3 regions of the Shewanella inventionis genome follow, and region 2 is predicted to be linked to each of the others. Evidence: predicted binding sites of a transcription regulator. Region 2 holds the regulator's gene; each other region holds the start of a gene.
What was found. The regulator FliA, encoded in region 2, starts transcription of late flagellar genes. The targets are predictions, from matches to a motif close to CTAAAGNTNNNNNNNNNNNNGCCGATA.
Positions count from the first base shown of each region.

Region 1: K8B83_RS19810 (DUF5610 domain-containing protein) is a predicted target of FliA. The motif match lies at 2,805-2,831, and genes of this name have one in related genera.
Region 3: K8B83_RS15655 (flagellar protein MotY) is a predicted target of FliA. The motif match lies at 2,231-2,257, and genes of this name have one in related genera.

Region 1 is NZ_CP082926.1:4,411,144-4,415,362, forward strand. It holds gene K8B83_RS19795 (ABC transporter permease) at 1-36, opposite strand, end outside; gene K8B83_RS19800 (extracellular solute-binding protein) at 109-1,116, opposite strand; gene K8B83_RS19805 (ferredoxin--NADP reductase) at 1,296-2,045, opposite strand; gene K8B83_RS19810 (DUF5610 domain-containing protein) at 2,179-2,769, opposite strand; gene K8B83_RS19815 (FMN-binding glutamate synthase family protein) at 2,951-4,219, shown strand, end outside.
Region 2 is NZ_CP082926.1:2,036,880-2,041,098, reverse strand. It holds gene K8B83_RS09235 (chemotaxis protein CheA) at 1-1,019, opposite strand, end outside; gene K8B83_RS09230 (protein phosphatase CheZ) at 1,035-1,772, opposite strand; gene cheY (chemotaxis response regulator CheY) at 1,786-2,169, opposite strand; gene K8B83_RS09220 (RNA polymerase sigma factor FliA) at 2,215-2,934, opposite strand; gene K8B83_RS09215 (MinD/ParA family protein) at 2,927-3,808, opposite strand; gene flhF (flagellar biosynthesis protein FlhF) at 3,813-4,219, opposite strand, start outside.
Region 3 is NZ_CP082926.1:3,504,426-3,508,644, reverse strand. It holds gene K8B83_RS15670 (Na+/H+ antiporter family protein) at 1-268, opposite strand, end outside; gene K8B83_RS15665 (peroxiredoxin) at 720-1,325, shown strand; gene rnt (ribonuclease T) at 1,441-2,103, opposite strand; gene K8B83_RS15655 (flagellar protein MotY) at 2,290-3,159, shown strand; gene ybgC (tol-pal system-associated acyl-CoA thioesterase) at 4,185-4,219, shown strand, end outside.

The sequences.
Region 1 (4,219 bases), 2.4 Mb from region 2:
AGTAAGCGACCAGCCTCTGGTTAACCCTAAAATCATAAAGTCTACCGAATTAATAACGGCACATTATTCCAATTAATAATGTGCCGACCACAAGATTACCTGTAAAAATTACAGATCAAATTTAACTTCATCAAGTAACTTCACAGCCGCTTGATGATGCTCTGCTAGTTTATAAATAGGTAAAGAGTCTGCTTTAAATTCACCCCAAGAAGCAACCAATTTAGAAGGCGCAACATCCGCTTTAACGGGATACTCCATATTAACCTCAGCATACATACCTTGGGCAACATTTGAAGTTAAAAACTCCATTAACTTAATGGCATTGTCTTTTTGAGGAGCATATTTTGCTAGAGCCATACCAGATACGTTAATGTGCGCGCCACGGTTTTGTTGGTTAGGGAAATTTATGTGTACCGCTTCAGCCCAACTCTTTTGGTTTTTATCCATCATCATGTTACCAAAGTAATAACTATTACCGATGGCGACATCACACAACCCTTCTTTAACTGCTAATACTTGGTCGCGGTCATTGCCTTGCGGCTTACGAGCTAAATTAGCTTTTACCCCTTCAAGCCATGTTTTAGTTTTAGCCTCGCCATCATGGGCAATCATTGAGGCAACTAGGGCAACGTTATAAGGATGTTTACCACTGCGCGTACAGATTTTACCTTTAAACTTATCAGAGGCTAAGTCTTGATAATCGATATCAATTTTACCGGTACGCTCTTTTGAAGAGTAAACGTTACGCACGCGCATCGTTAAGGCAAACCAGTCATTGTTTGGTGAACGATACTGGGCAGGAAGGTTTTCATCAATAATAGGGCTGCTGACTGAGCTAACAAGATCTTTTTCCACTAATTCCATTAGGCGTGAAAAATCAGAGGTTAACACCACATCAGCAGGAGATAAACGACCTTCTCGCGCAATACGCTCAGCAAGGCCATCTTTAGCAAATACCACGTTAACTTCAACACCGGTTTGCTCGGTAAACTTTTCTAAAATTGGCTCAACTAAAAATGCTTGGCGGTAAGAATAAACGGTTAAAGGATCTGCTGCGCTGGCCGAAAACGCCATGCTAGCTAACCCGAACAATACAACGTTATTGAGCAATCTCATTGTGACTCTCTCCTGTGACAAAGACTCATTAAGCCCTTTAAAATGTAAGTGATAATAATTATCAATTACATACATGATAAATAAACGTCACATTATGAGCAAGCGCTGTTTTATTTTTTTATCATTCAAGTTAACAAGGTGTACACGGGCAGCTATTGATACAGTGATAAAATGTGCATTTACCAATATTTTTCAACCGTAATTTGCCCTGGTGCTCGGCGTAAATTTTTTGATAAACCTTTTTCAATTAACACCGCTTGAGCATCACTAATCATACCCGGATTGCCACAAATCATTACTTGTGAGTGATCTACGCTAATCTCCAAGCCTGCTTTTTGTTCAATCAGGCCGTGGCTTAATCCGTCTGGGATCCGACAAGATAAGGCGTCAGGAAATGCTTCGCGAGTGACAATAGGAACAAAGACAAACTGCTGAGGATAGGATGTTTGCAAGTGTTTTATGGTATCAAGATACGCTAAATCCTCTGCCAAGCGGACCCCATAAACAAGCACCACTTTCTCAAAACGCTCCCAAGGTTCACTTGTAGCTAACATTGAAATAAATGGTCCAACAGCCGTTCCTGTCGACAAAAACCACAAATGTTTACCTTGCAATGCGCCATGAGGAATTTCATCTAAGGTCATAAACCCAGAAGCTTTTGGGGTTATTTCGATAGTATCACCTGGAATAAGGCTCTGTAGATCAGGCGATAGCTGGCCATCTTCAACTGCAACCGCGAGCACTTCAACATAATCACTACCGGGTGGATTAACTAACGAATAAGCACGAGCAACTCGCTTACCATCACGCATCTGGCTTAACTTAATAAATTGTCCTGCGGTAAATGGCTCGATATCGGCTTTAATACGCAAAGAAAACAATTTGTTGTTCCAGTCAATTCGTTTTAATACAGTACCGTTAATCCACATGGCGAGTATCCTTCTAGATTTGGCGATAAATAACAATACCAATCTATACAGATATTTGCTTAATTAACAGTCTAAGTTTATTTATGATATTTATCGCAACTTCTCAATGAAGGCGTAATACCACAGCGTAAAATTAAGCCTCTTGGGTTTCTGTATTAGCATCTAGTCTGTCTTGCGCAAACTGAGCTAGTTTTTGCTGAATTAATTCATAGGTTTGGTCAACACCAGCGGCAATATCACCTTCTAAAACCTTTAAACCTGACAAAATATCACTGGCTTCTTTAAAGCCTTGATCAATAGCATCGCCAATTTTCACCATAAAGGAGTTCACCTGCTCATCAAACCCCATTGATTGGTTTTGTTGCTGATGAGTCGAAAAAAACTGTGTCGCAAAACTCACGATACGATCAGCAGTAGCTTCTGGTGAGTAATCAATGCCTTCCTCTGCATTTTTTTGTACTGCATTTTCACCCATAGTAGGCGCAAGCTCTTCATTTATCGCTTCAATAGCAGCACGATAAAGCAGTGCCATCGATTTATCTCCTGCGGCAATGCTCACTTCTTCTTGTGCAGCTAAAATGCTGTTATTCATCATTTGGCGGCTAATCTGGCTGTTAGTCAATTTGGGCTCAACTGAAGTGTTTTTTACCGCTTGTTGATTACTGATGTTTTGAGTACTACTTGATGTATTCATACTCGTGTTATTCGTAGTCTTAATGTCCATAGCCTTAGCTCATTTAAAATAACCGGTAGCTTAATTATCGACCAAAAGAGCAATTTCTAAAGTGCTTCGGCCAGTTTTCCTAAGATAAATTTAGTCTACTGATTAATATCATCAATTTAACTTGCCCAAATTTATCTCTGCTAATATGTTAATCAGCATACCTTAATTAAAGGACTACAGCATGGCGCAACAACATTGGTTTATGTGGGGAATAGACATTTTTTCAGCACTGTTTTTAGTGTTGTTTTGGGTGTTACTTATTGCCGTGGTTTACATGTATATCGCCGATAAAATACAAACAAAGCAGGCAATCAGGCATAACTACCCCGTTGTTGGTCGCTTTCGTTATTTGTTCGAAAAACAAGGTGAGTTTTTTAGGCAATACTTTTTCTCACATGACCGTGAAGAGCTGCCATTTAATCGTGCTGAACGCAGCTGGGTTTATCGTGCCGCCAAAAATGTTGATCGTACCATCGCTTTTGGCTCAACTCAGGCCTTAGATAAACCTGGCACGGTTATGTTTATGAACTCCGCCTTCCCCATTAGTGATCATGACAAACATAAAACCGTGGCCGTTACCATTGGACCTGATTGCAAACACCCCTACATCACAGACAAAATTTGCCATATTTCAGCCATGAGCTTTGGGGCATTATCACGCCCGGCGGTGACAGCCCTCTCTCATGGCGCGGCTCAAGCCGGTTGTTGGCTAAACACAGGAGAAGGTGGATTAAGCCCTTACCACTTAAAAGGTCACTGTGATTTAGTTTTTCAAATCGGTACCGCAAAATATGGCGTACGCGATGATCAAGGCCATTTAGACCCACAAAAATTAGCTGACATCGCAGCTCATCCTGAAGTCAAAATGTTTGAAATCAAATTAAGCCAGGGTGCAAAACCGGGTAAAGGAGGCATTTTGCCCTCTGTAAAAGTCACCGAAGAAATTGCCGCCATCAGGGGGATCCCTGTCGGACAAGATTCGATTAGCCCAAATGGTCATCTGGAGTTGAATTGCGTAGCCGATATTATCGACATGATAAATCAAGTCCGTGACACCACAGGTAAACCGACAGGCATCAAAGCAGTATTGGGGGATATAGCTTGGGTAAATGAATTGTGTGATGAAATTGAACGTCGTGGTGTTGAGTCTGCCCCCGACTTTTTTACGCTGGACAGTTCAGATGGTGGTACAGGCGCGGCGCCACAAGCCTTGATGGATAATGTTGGGCTACCGTTAAAACAAAGCTTGCCATTGTTGGTTGATTTATTAAATGAACGCGGTTTAAAACAGCGGATCAAAATAATCGCAACGGGTAAATTAGTCATGCCCTCTTACGTTGCATGGGCGTTGGCAACGGGAGCTGATTTTATTGCATCAGCTAGGGGCAATATGTTTGCGTTAGGCTGTATTCAATCATTGCAGTGCAATAAAGACACCTGCCCAACAGGG
Region 2 (4,219 bases):
TCTTGAACAGCATCAACTTTAGGTGCGGGGGCCGCAACAGGTTTAACCACTGGCGCTGGGGGAGTCGGTTTTGGCGTTTCGGTCGCTTTAGGTGGTACGGGCTCTGCCGCTCTGGCAGCAGTAGGTTTTGCAGCAGATGGTGTAGACACCGCTACAGGTGCACCGCCTTTTCCATGTAACTCATCAAGTAAGCGTTCAAACTCATCGTCGGTAATTTCGTCTGAATCAACCAAGGGTTCAACAATGGGTTCTGCTGGTTTTACTTTTTCGGCAACCGATTCTGTTTTCGCTTTAAACGATCCAGAACCATGCAGCTCATCAAGTAAGGCTTCGAATTCATCATCGGTAATTTCATCACTACTTGTCGAAGATGAAGAGGCTGATTTAGGCGCTGAAGTGTCTTTATTTTCTGAAGGGCTTTGTGCAGATGTAGGGCTTTTACCACTGCCGTGCAAAGCATCGAGTAGTGCTTCAAATTCTGACTCGTCAATTTCATCAATACCGGCCGAATTGGATGAAGCGGCGACCTCAGGGCTGATATCTTCTACGTATTCAGGTTCAATATTATCTGCAACGTCTTCAATGATTTCTGGCTCAGGGGCGGACTCGCCCATTTCAGATGGCAAAGGAGCACCGGAGCTTAATAGTTTTAGTTTTGCAAGCAAGTCTGAGTCAGCAGGATCTTGTTGTTGTCCCTGTTGAGTTTGAGCAAACATGGTATTAATTGCATCAACAGCCTGCAAAATAATATCCATTAACTCGGCATTGACACTGCGTTTACCTGTACGTAAAAGATCAAAGGTGTTTTCAGCTTCGTGACAAACATCAACCATTGGTGTCAGACTTAAAAATCCAGCACCACCTTTTACAGTATGAAATCCACGGAAAATGGCATTTAGTAAATCACTGTCATCAGGATTATTTTCAAGAGCGACTAACTGCTCCTGTAGAAGCTCTAAAATCTCGCCAGCTTCAATTAAAAAGTCCTGGAGTATCTCTTCATCAACATCAAAGGACATTAAATTGACTCCTAATTAGAAACCCAGACTTGATAGCAGATCATCAACTTCATCCTGACCCGTGACCACGTCTTCGCGTAATTCAGCGTTCATGATTGGGCCTTCTGCCTCTATCTTATTATCTTTAATCGTAGGTAATGATTCAGCTGTATGCTCACCAAACACGGTCAACATCGACACTAAACTATTTTCGACTTCACGCACTAGTTCAATCACGCGGCGGATCATCTGGCCGGTTAAATCCTGGAAATCTTGTGCCATTAATATCTGATTGAGCAATTCACGAAGACGGTTTGAGTCATGCTCACTGTTAGACATAAATTGCTGAACATCGTGGCAAAGTGACTTAAATTCACCAAGCTCAATATCACGACGCATCAATTTGTCCCACATCGGTGTTACAGACTGAATATTGCTTATAATGGTATCGGCCAAAGGCAAACATTCTTCAACCGCATCCATGGTTTTATTAGCAGCTTGCTCGGTCATATCAATGACGTAGTTCAATCTTTCTTTAGCGTCCGGAATTTCGGTGTTGGCTAATTCAGATAAACGATTATCGATTTGAAAATCTTTGAGGGCGCTGTGTAATTGGCGAGTGAGCTTACCCACTTCTTCAAACAACTCGCGTTGTAGTGGAGAAGCGAGCTCTCTAATTATGTCGTCAGCTTTATCTTGCTCTCCCGCCGATAGCAGTTCAACAAGTTGCTGGGCCTGTTCGAGAGTGATTAACCCCGATAATGATGCCTGCATGACTTATCCTTGCTTATCCGAGACGTTCAAAGATTTTATCTAACTTTTCTTTTAACGTGGCGGCGGTAAAAGGTTTTACAACATATCCATTCACACCGGCTTGGGCTGCCGCAATGATTTGTTCGCGCTTAGCTTCAGCGGTCACCATCAAAACAGGTAGGTGTTTAAGTGAATCATCTGCACGGATAGCTTTGAGTAAATCAATACCCTGCATTCCAGGCATGTTCCAGTCGGTTACAACAAAGTCAAAGTCACCTTTTTGTAACATAGGTAGGGCTGTTGAGCCATCATCTGCTTCTTGGGTATTATTAAATCCCAAGTCTCGCAACAAGTTCTTAATGATACGTCTCATTGTTGAAAAATCGTCAACAATAAGAATCTTCATATTCTTGTCCAAGGTTTCCTCCGGTGAGCTGACACTCGTTTGCTCTATAATTAGTTATTATTCTTGTGTCCAATGCTTGAGCTTGGCTTTTAGTCTGAGCATGGCCTGACTTAATATCTGGCTCACTCGTGACTCGCTTACCTCAAGGATGGCACCAATTTCTTTTAAGTTTAGCGCTTCGTCATAATATAACGACAGCACTAAAGCATCTCTTTCTGGCAAGGTTTTGATTGCTTCAACCAGTGCAGATTGGAATTGAGTCTCAGCAAGAGAATCAAATGCTTCATCTGGGGATTCGTCGTTTGTGGTTAACACATCCTGAGAAACACCAAGATCTTCTATGCCTATGATTTTACCGACAGAAACATCATTTAAGATATGATGGTACTCATCGAGAGACATATCAAGTTTTTCAGCAATTTCTGTGTCTCGTGCATCGCGCCCTAGCAGTTGTTCTAGTTCGTCAATAACTTGGGCTACACGGCGATTATTACGATGAACTGAGCGTGGAACCCAGTCACCGCGGCGAATTTCATCTATCATTGCGCCACGAATACGAATGCCAGCAAAGGTTTCAAATTTAGCCCCTTTGCTGCCATCAAATTTTGATGACGCTTCAAGAAGCCCCATCATACCTGCTTGTAATAAATCATCCAGTTGCACTGATGCGGGCAGCCTTGCCAACATGTGATGAGCAATTCTTTTCACCAACGGTGCATACTGTTCAACAATCGATGTTTTATTATCGAACTGAGTATACGCTGCGGCTTTATTCACTCGCTCTCCCCTCTTCAACGGGCTTACGTTGCACTAAACGTTCAACAAAAAACTCTAAATGTCCACCGGGTTGCTGTGGTACAGGCCAAGTCATAATTTTATTGGCCAATCCATGATAAGCAATCGCTGAAGGTGACTTAGGGAAAGCTTCAACAACTAATTTTTGCTTACGAATAGCTTTGCGTAAATTTTCATCAAAAGGAACGGTAGCAACAAGCTCTAACGCCACATCTAAAAATCTATCCGTCACTTTACTGAGTTTAGCAAATAATTCCATGCCTTCGCGTAAACTGCGCACCATATTTGCCACAATTTTGAAGTGGAACACACCGTGCTCACGACTTAAAATTTTAATCAATGCATACGCATCGGTTATCGATGTAGGTTCATCACACACAACGATTAATACATCTTGTGAGGCACGAGAGAAGCTCAGCACCATATCAGAAATACCCGCTGCAGTATCAACAATTAATATGTCAAACTGAGTGCGCATTTCACTAAATGCACGTATTAAGCCCGCATGTTGTGCCTGAGTCAACTCAACCATGGCTTGAGTGCCTGACGTCGCGGGCACAATACCAATGCCTTTAGGTCCTCGAACAATAATATCATCGAGTTCAGCATCACCAGACAATACATGAGATAAATTTTTCTCAGCACGGATCCCTAGCATCACATCAACGTTGGCTAAACCTAAGTCAGCATCAAGCACAAGTACACGTTTGCCTTTTTCGGCCAATGCAACTGCGGTATTAATGGACACACTGGTTTTACCTACCCCGCCTTTACCACCGGATACGGCAATTACTTTAACTTTATCGTTATTTGGTTGATTCATCATACGTAAACCACTTGCTTGATCCCGAGTCATATCTTTACTCAAATGCATAGGCAGTGTCATTTGACCATGCCGTGTCTTGTGACGTTGGTTGTTCTGTTTCGTTTAATGCTGCTAGCGCTTGTTTGGCTAATGCTAATGTATCAGCCACTTTCATGTCTTCTGGCACACGTTGACCGTCGGTCACATAACTCAATGGTAACTCATTTTGAATCAATACGCTCAATGCACCTGCAATTGATACTGATTCATCTAATTTGGTCAAAATTGCGCCCGATAATGGAATACGTTTAAAGTGTTCAACCGCATCTTGCAGAACGCGACGTTGGCCAGTGGCAGACATCACTAAGTAACTGCGGATAGGGATCCTACTATTTGCTGTCAAATTATCAAGTTGTTGATATAGACGCATGTCACGTTGTCCCATACCAGCAGTATCAATTA
Region 3 (4,219 bases), 1.5 Mb from region 2:
TTCCCAGTTTATGAATAATGGCATGAGAAATCAGTGTCGTTAAGCCTGAGTGAGATAACGCTGCCGCAAAAGCACCTAATAATGCGTAACTCAAAGCTATTTGGGCTCCACCGCCCAAACCATCATTAAAAGCTGATATTGTTTGGTGGATATCTAGACCACCGACTAAGCCTGCAACAACTGCACTAATGGTTAATGCAACGACAACGTTAATTCGGATAAAGCTTAAAAAGAGCATCAAGCAAACAGCGATAACGACCGCATTCATAATCGTAATTCTTAAAAGTAAATGAGACCGCTATTTTTGACTGTAGTCATGCAGTTTGTCCAGCCTAGATGAAATTTTTAATCGTTGGTGCAGGTTTTAAAGGAATGACTGAATGTTTTTAATACAAATGAGTCGCCAATCAATGATGAGTATTGGGTGCTATTTATAAATTGTCACATTTGTGTAGTCAGACTCGGTTCATTTTAAAGCGCTTGATAATGATTTTGTCACACTGCACTATTACATTTGTATACATTAGTGAGTTTGCATGTTTTATTTTTCAGCAGGTAGACGCTTTTTACGCTGAAATAACTTATAACTAAGCTAAATTAACTGTATGGTATATCACTGAATAAGTACCAGTGGTTCGGATTTTCGATTAATGGATGACTGTGAAAGAATAATTCGTACCATTGTAGCGTGTTAAAAAGCCATTAAATGGAGATTGATAATGAGCGTATTAGTAGGCCGTCCAGCCCCAGATTTCACTGCAGCAGCCGTCCTTGGTTCTGGTGAAATTGTTGACACATTTAACCTAGCTACCGCAATTAAAGGTAAGCCAGCGGTTATTTTCTTCTACCCACTTGATTTTACTTTTGTGTGTCCGTCAGAGCTTATTGCTTTTGATCACCGCATGGAAGAGTTTACTAAACGTGGTGTTGAAGTGATTGGTGTTTCAATTGATTCACAGTTTACTCATAACGCGTGGCGTAACACCCCAGTTGAAAAGGGTGGCATTGGCCAAGTTAAATACACTTTAGTTGCTGACGTTAAGCACGAAATTTGTAAAGCATACGATGTTGAGCACCCAGAAGCCGGCGTTGCTTTCCGTGGTTCTTTCTTAGTAGATAAAGAAGGCCAAGTACGTCACCAAGTGGTTAACGATTTACCATTAGGCCGTAACGTTGATGAAATGATCCGTATGATCGACGCACTTCAATTCCATGAAGAACACGGTGAAGTTTGTCCAGCGGGCTGGTCAAAAGGCGAAAAAGGCATGACAGCTAGCACTGAAGGTGTGGCTGCATACTTAAAAGATAACTCTGCTAAGCTTTAATGCTAAGAGTTTGAATGAATAAAAAAGCTGCTGCGGCAGCTTTTTTATTGGGCGTGAATTGTTACGTAGTTTATCTTATACATACAGGCAGAATATTAAAAATAGCTTGCTGTAGTTACTCTATATTGGCATCTTCATCATCAGCAGTGACAAGAGGCCACCCACCAAGGGCTTTCCAACGATTAACAATATAGCAAAACAATTCAGCAGTCCGCTCAGTATCATAGAGCGCTGAATGTGCTTCTTTATTGTCAAATTCAATACCTGCCATTTTACACGCTTTGGCTAATACAGTATGGCCAATTGCTAATCCTGCTAACGTTGCAGTGTCAAAACTTGCAAAAGGATGAAATGGCGAGCGCTTTAAACTATTACGCTCAATAGCTTGATTCACAAAACCCAAATCAAATGCGGCGTTGTGAGCCACAATAATACAACGATGACAATCCGCGGCCTTTTGCGCTTTTTTGACTTCTTTAAAGATTTCTAAAAATGCGACTTTTTCATCTACAGCCCCCCTAAGCGGGTTTGTAGGATCGATGCCATTAAATGCTAATGCTTCGGGTTCCAAATTGGCCCCCTCAAAAGGCTCAATATGAAAATGTAAGGTTTTATCGAGCTCAATGACTCCGTCACTGTTCATTTTTAGCAAGCTGACAGCAATTTCAAGTAACGCGTCTGTTTTTGCGTTGAAACCTGCTGTCTCAACGTCTATAACCACTGGAAAATAACCACGAAAGCGGTGTTTAAACTTGTTAGCGTCACAAATATCTGTCATTACCTTCTTTTTCCTCAATTGATATCACTTTCAGAGTAAATGATATTAAGCCGAGTATTATGCGCAAACTGACGCTCACTGTCATGTTTGATTGTGGTTTTTATCAACGATTAAACATGATTGCTTGCTAAAGAAACCCTGTAAAAGGCCGATAGCTACTATGTAACCGGTATAAAGGGTGTTTTTATGTGGCGAAAACTGATGGTACTCACAAGTTTGTGTCTTTGCTCAACGGCTCATGCCGATTTGAGACATTATGTGGCGTCTCTTGAAAACTCAGCATGGCGTGTAGGCGAAAATAATCCTATAGAATGCCGCTTAGAGCATGACATTCCTGATTATGGTCGAGCTATTTTCACTAGTATCGCAGGCAAGGAACTCAATTTACAATTTACCTTAGACATGTGGTCAAAGCCAGATTCTGTCACCAATGCCACGCTAATTAGCCGTGCACCGAGTTGGCGTCCAGGCCATAACTCACGGAAAATTACCCAGTTAACCTACCAAAAACAATTTAATGGTGAAGTACCAAAAAAAGCAGCATGGTCGATGTTAGATGAGTTAAGCCAAGGCATGGAACCGACTTTTTACTATGCCGATTGGTATAATCCTAATGCTAAAATAGCGGTTGGATTGTCATCGGCAAATTTTGGTGGTAAATACCGTGAGTTTCGTTCTTGTTTAGCGAACTTATTACCTTACAGTTTTGATGACATTGCATTTACCGTTTTAAATTACCAAGAGGGCGGGGTGGAGTTAACCCGTTTTTCCAAAATGCAGCTACAAAAAGTACAACGTTACTTGTCATTTGATCCTGAAGTCGAGCTTGTTCTTATTGACGCCTATACTGACAGTTATGGAGGGCGCTCTGTCAATCAAAGAGTATCAGACAAACGTGCCGACTCAGTTAAAGATATTCTTATTGCCAGCGGCATTCCTCAAGATCGTATTCGTACAGAAGGTCATGGTGAGAAGCGGCACGTTGCGGCAAATGATCTTGAACAAGAAAGGCAAATCAACCGTCGTGTGGTCATTAAGATAACGAAACCAATATAGCGCAATGATAACGTGATATACACAAACCCGAGTAGTTTACTGCTTGGGTTTTATTTTGCTTGCTGCTTGAGTATTGAATTGTGATGGGCGAAAAAAAGATAAAAAAAAACCCACTCAATCCAAGTGGGTTAAACAATTTGCAATCAACAAATTTAAGGAAGGAAGTCAAGCATAAGAACTAGGGTAAACTGAGGTATTGGGCTACATCAGTTTGACGTTCTTTGTTTTCAACATCTGAATCGGATGCATCGTGAAAACAAGGCTATAGTAGAATGAATGCACTAATTCGACAAACTAGAAAAATTACTGTTTTGCATTAATAAAACTAATGATTAAGGCTGTTTATATTTACACAAAAAAGGCTTTATAAGCTATTACAGCGCTTTTACAGGTTATTATGCATATATTTTGCATAACTAATCGGATTAGCAAAATAACCACGTCGATAATATTTAACAACTTAGCTATAGTCGATTTTTTTAGCGATTTTTTGGGATGTAAAATAACTTAATTGTTGGGCAACATGCCCAAGAAATACCTTTTGGGCTTCATTCTCTACTATTGTTAAGCAGGGGATTATCTCGAGGTTATGAACATGTGGTTTTAAGGTTAAATTAATAAAAGTAGGGTTTCACTATGGCATAACTCCAACCTAAAGATTTAATCATTAAACCTTGGGGCATAAAATAAGATCAAGTGCATAAAATATCTGTTGAACTGCCTGTGCCAAATGCGTTTAACACGAACGGCTTGTTTTGGAGATGTAGTGTTTATTTGGGTTTACATTCTGGGAAAATTTTATTGTATAACCTATGGTTTAATTACGCTTTTTTGTTTAAAAGTTTGTTAACGTTTTGAGCGGAAACATTAAGAAAGCTTCATCTGTTACAGTTTCTGAGCAAATTCGCGTGTTTTAGCGTATTTTGAGCAAAATAAAGTCTGTTTTTAGCCCCTGAGATTATTCACAAGTGTGTTGCTACTCGGTATAGTAAGCCAACTTTTGCCTTCTAAGAATTGATGTTCTGATTATGTTTGTTTGGCCTATATCAATTTATTATGA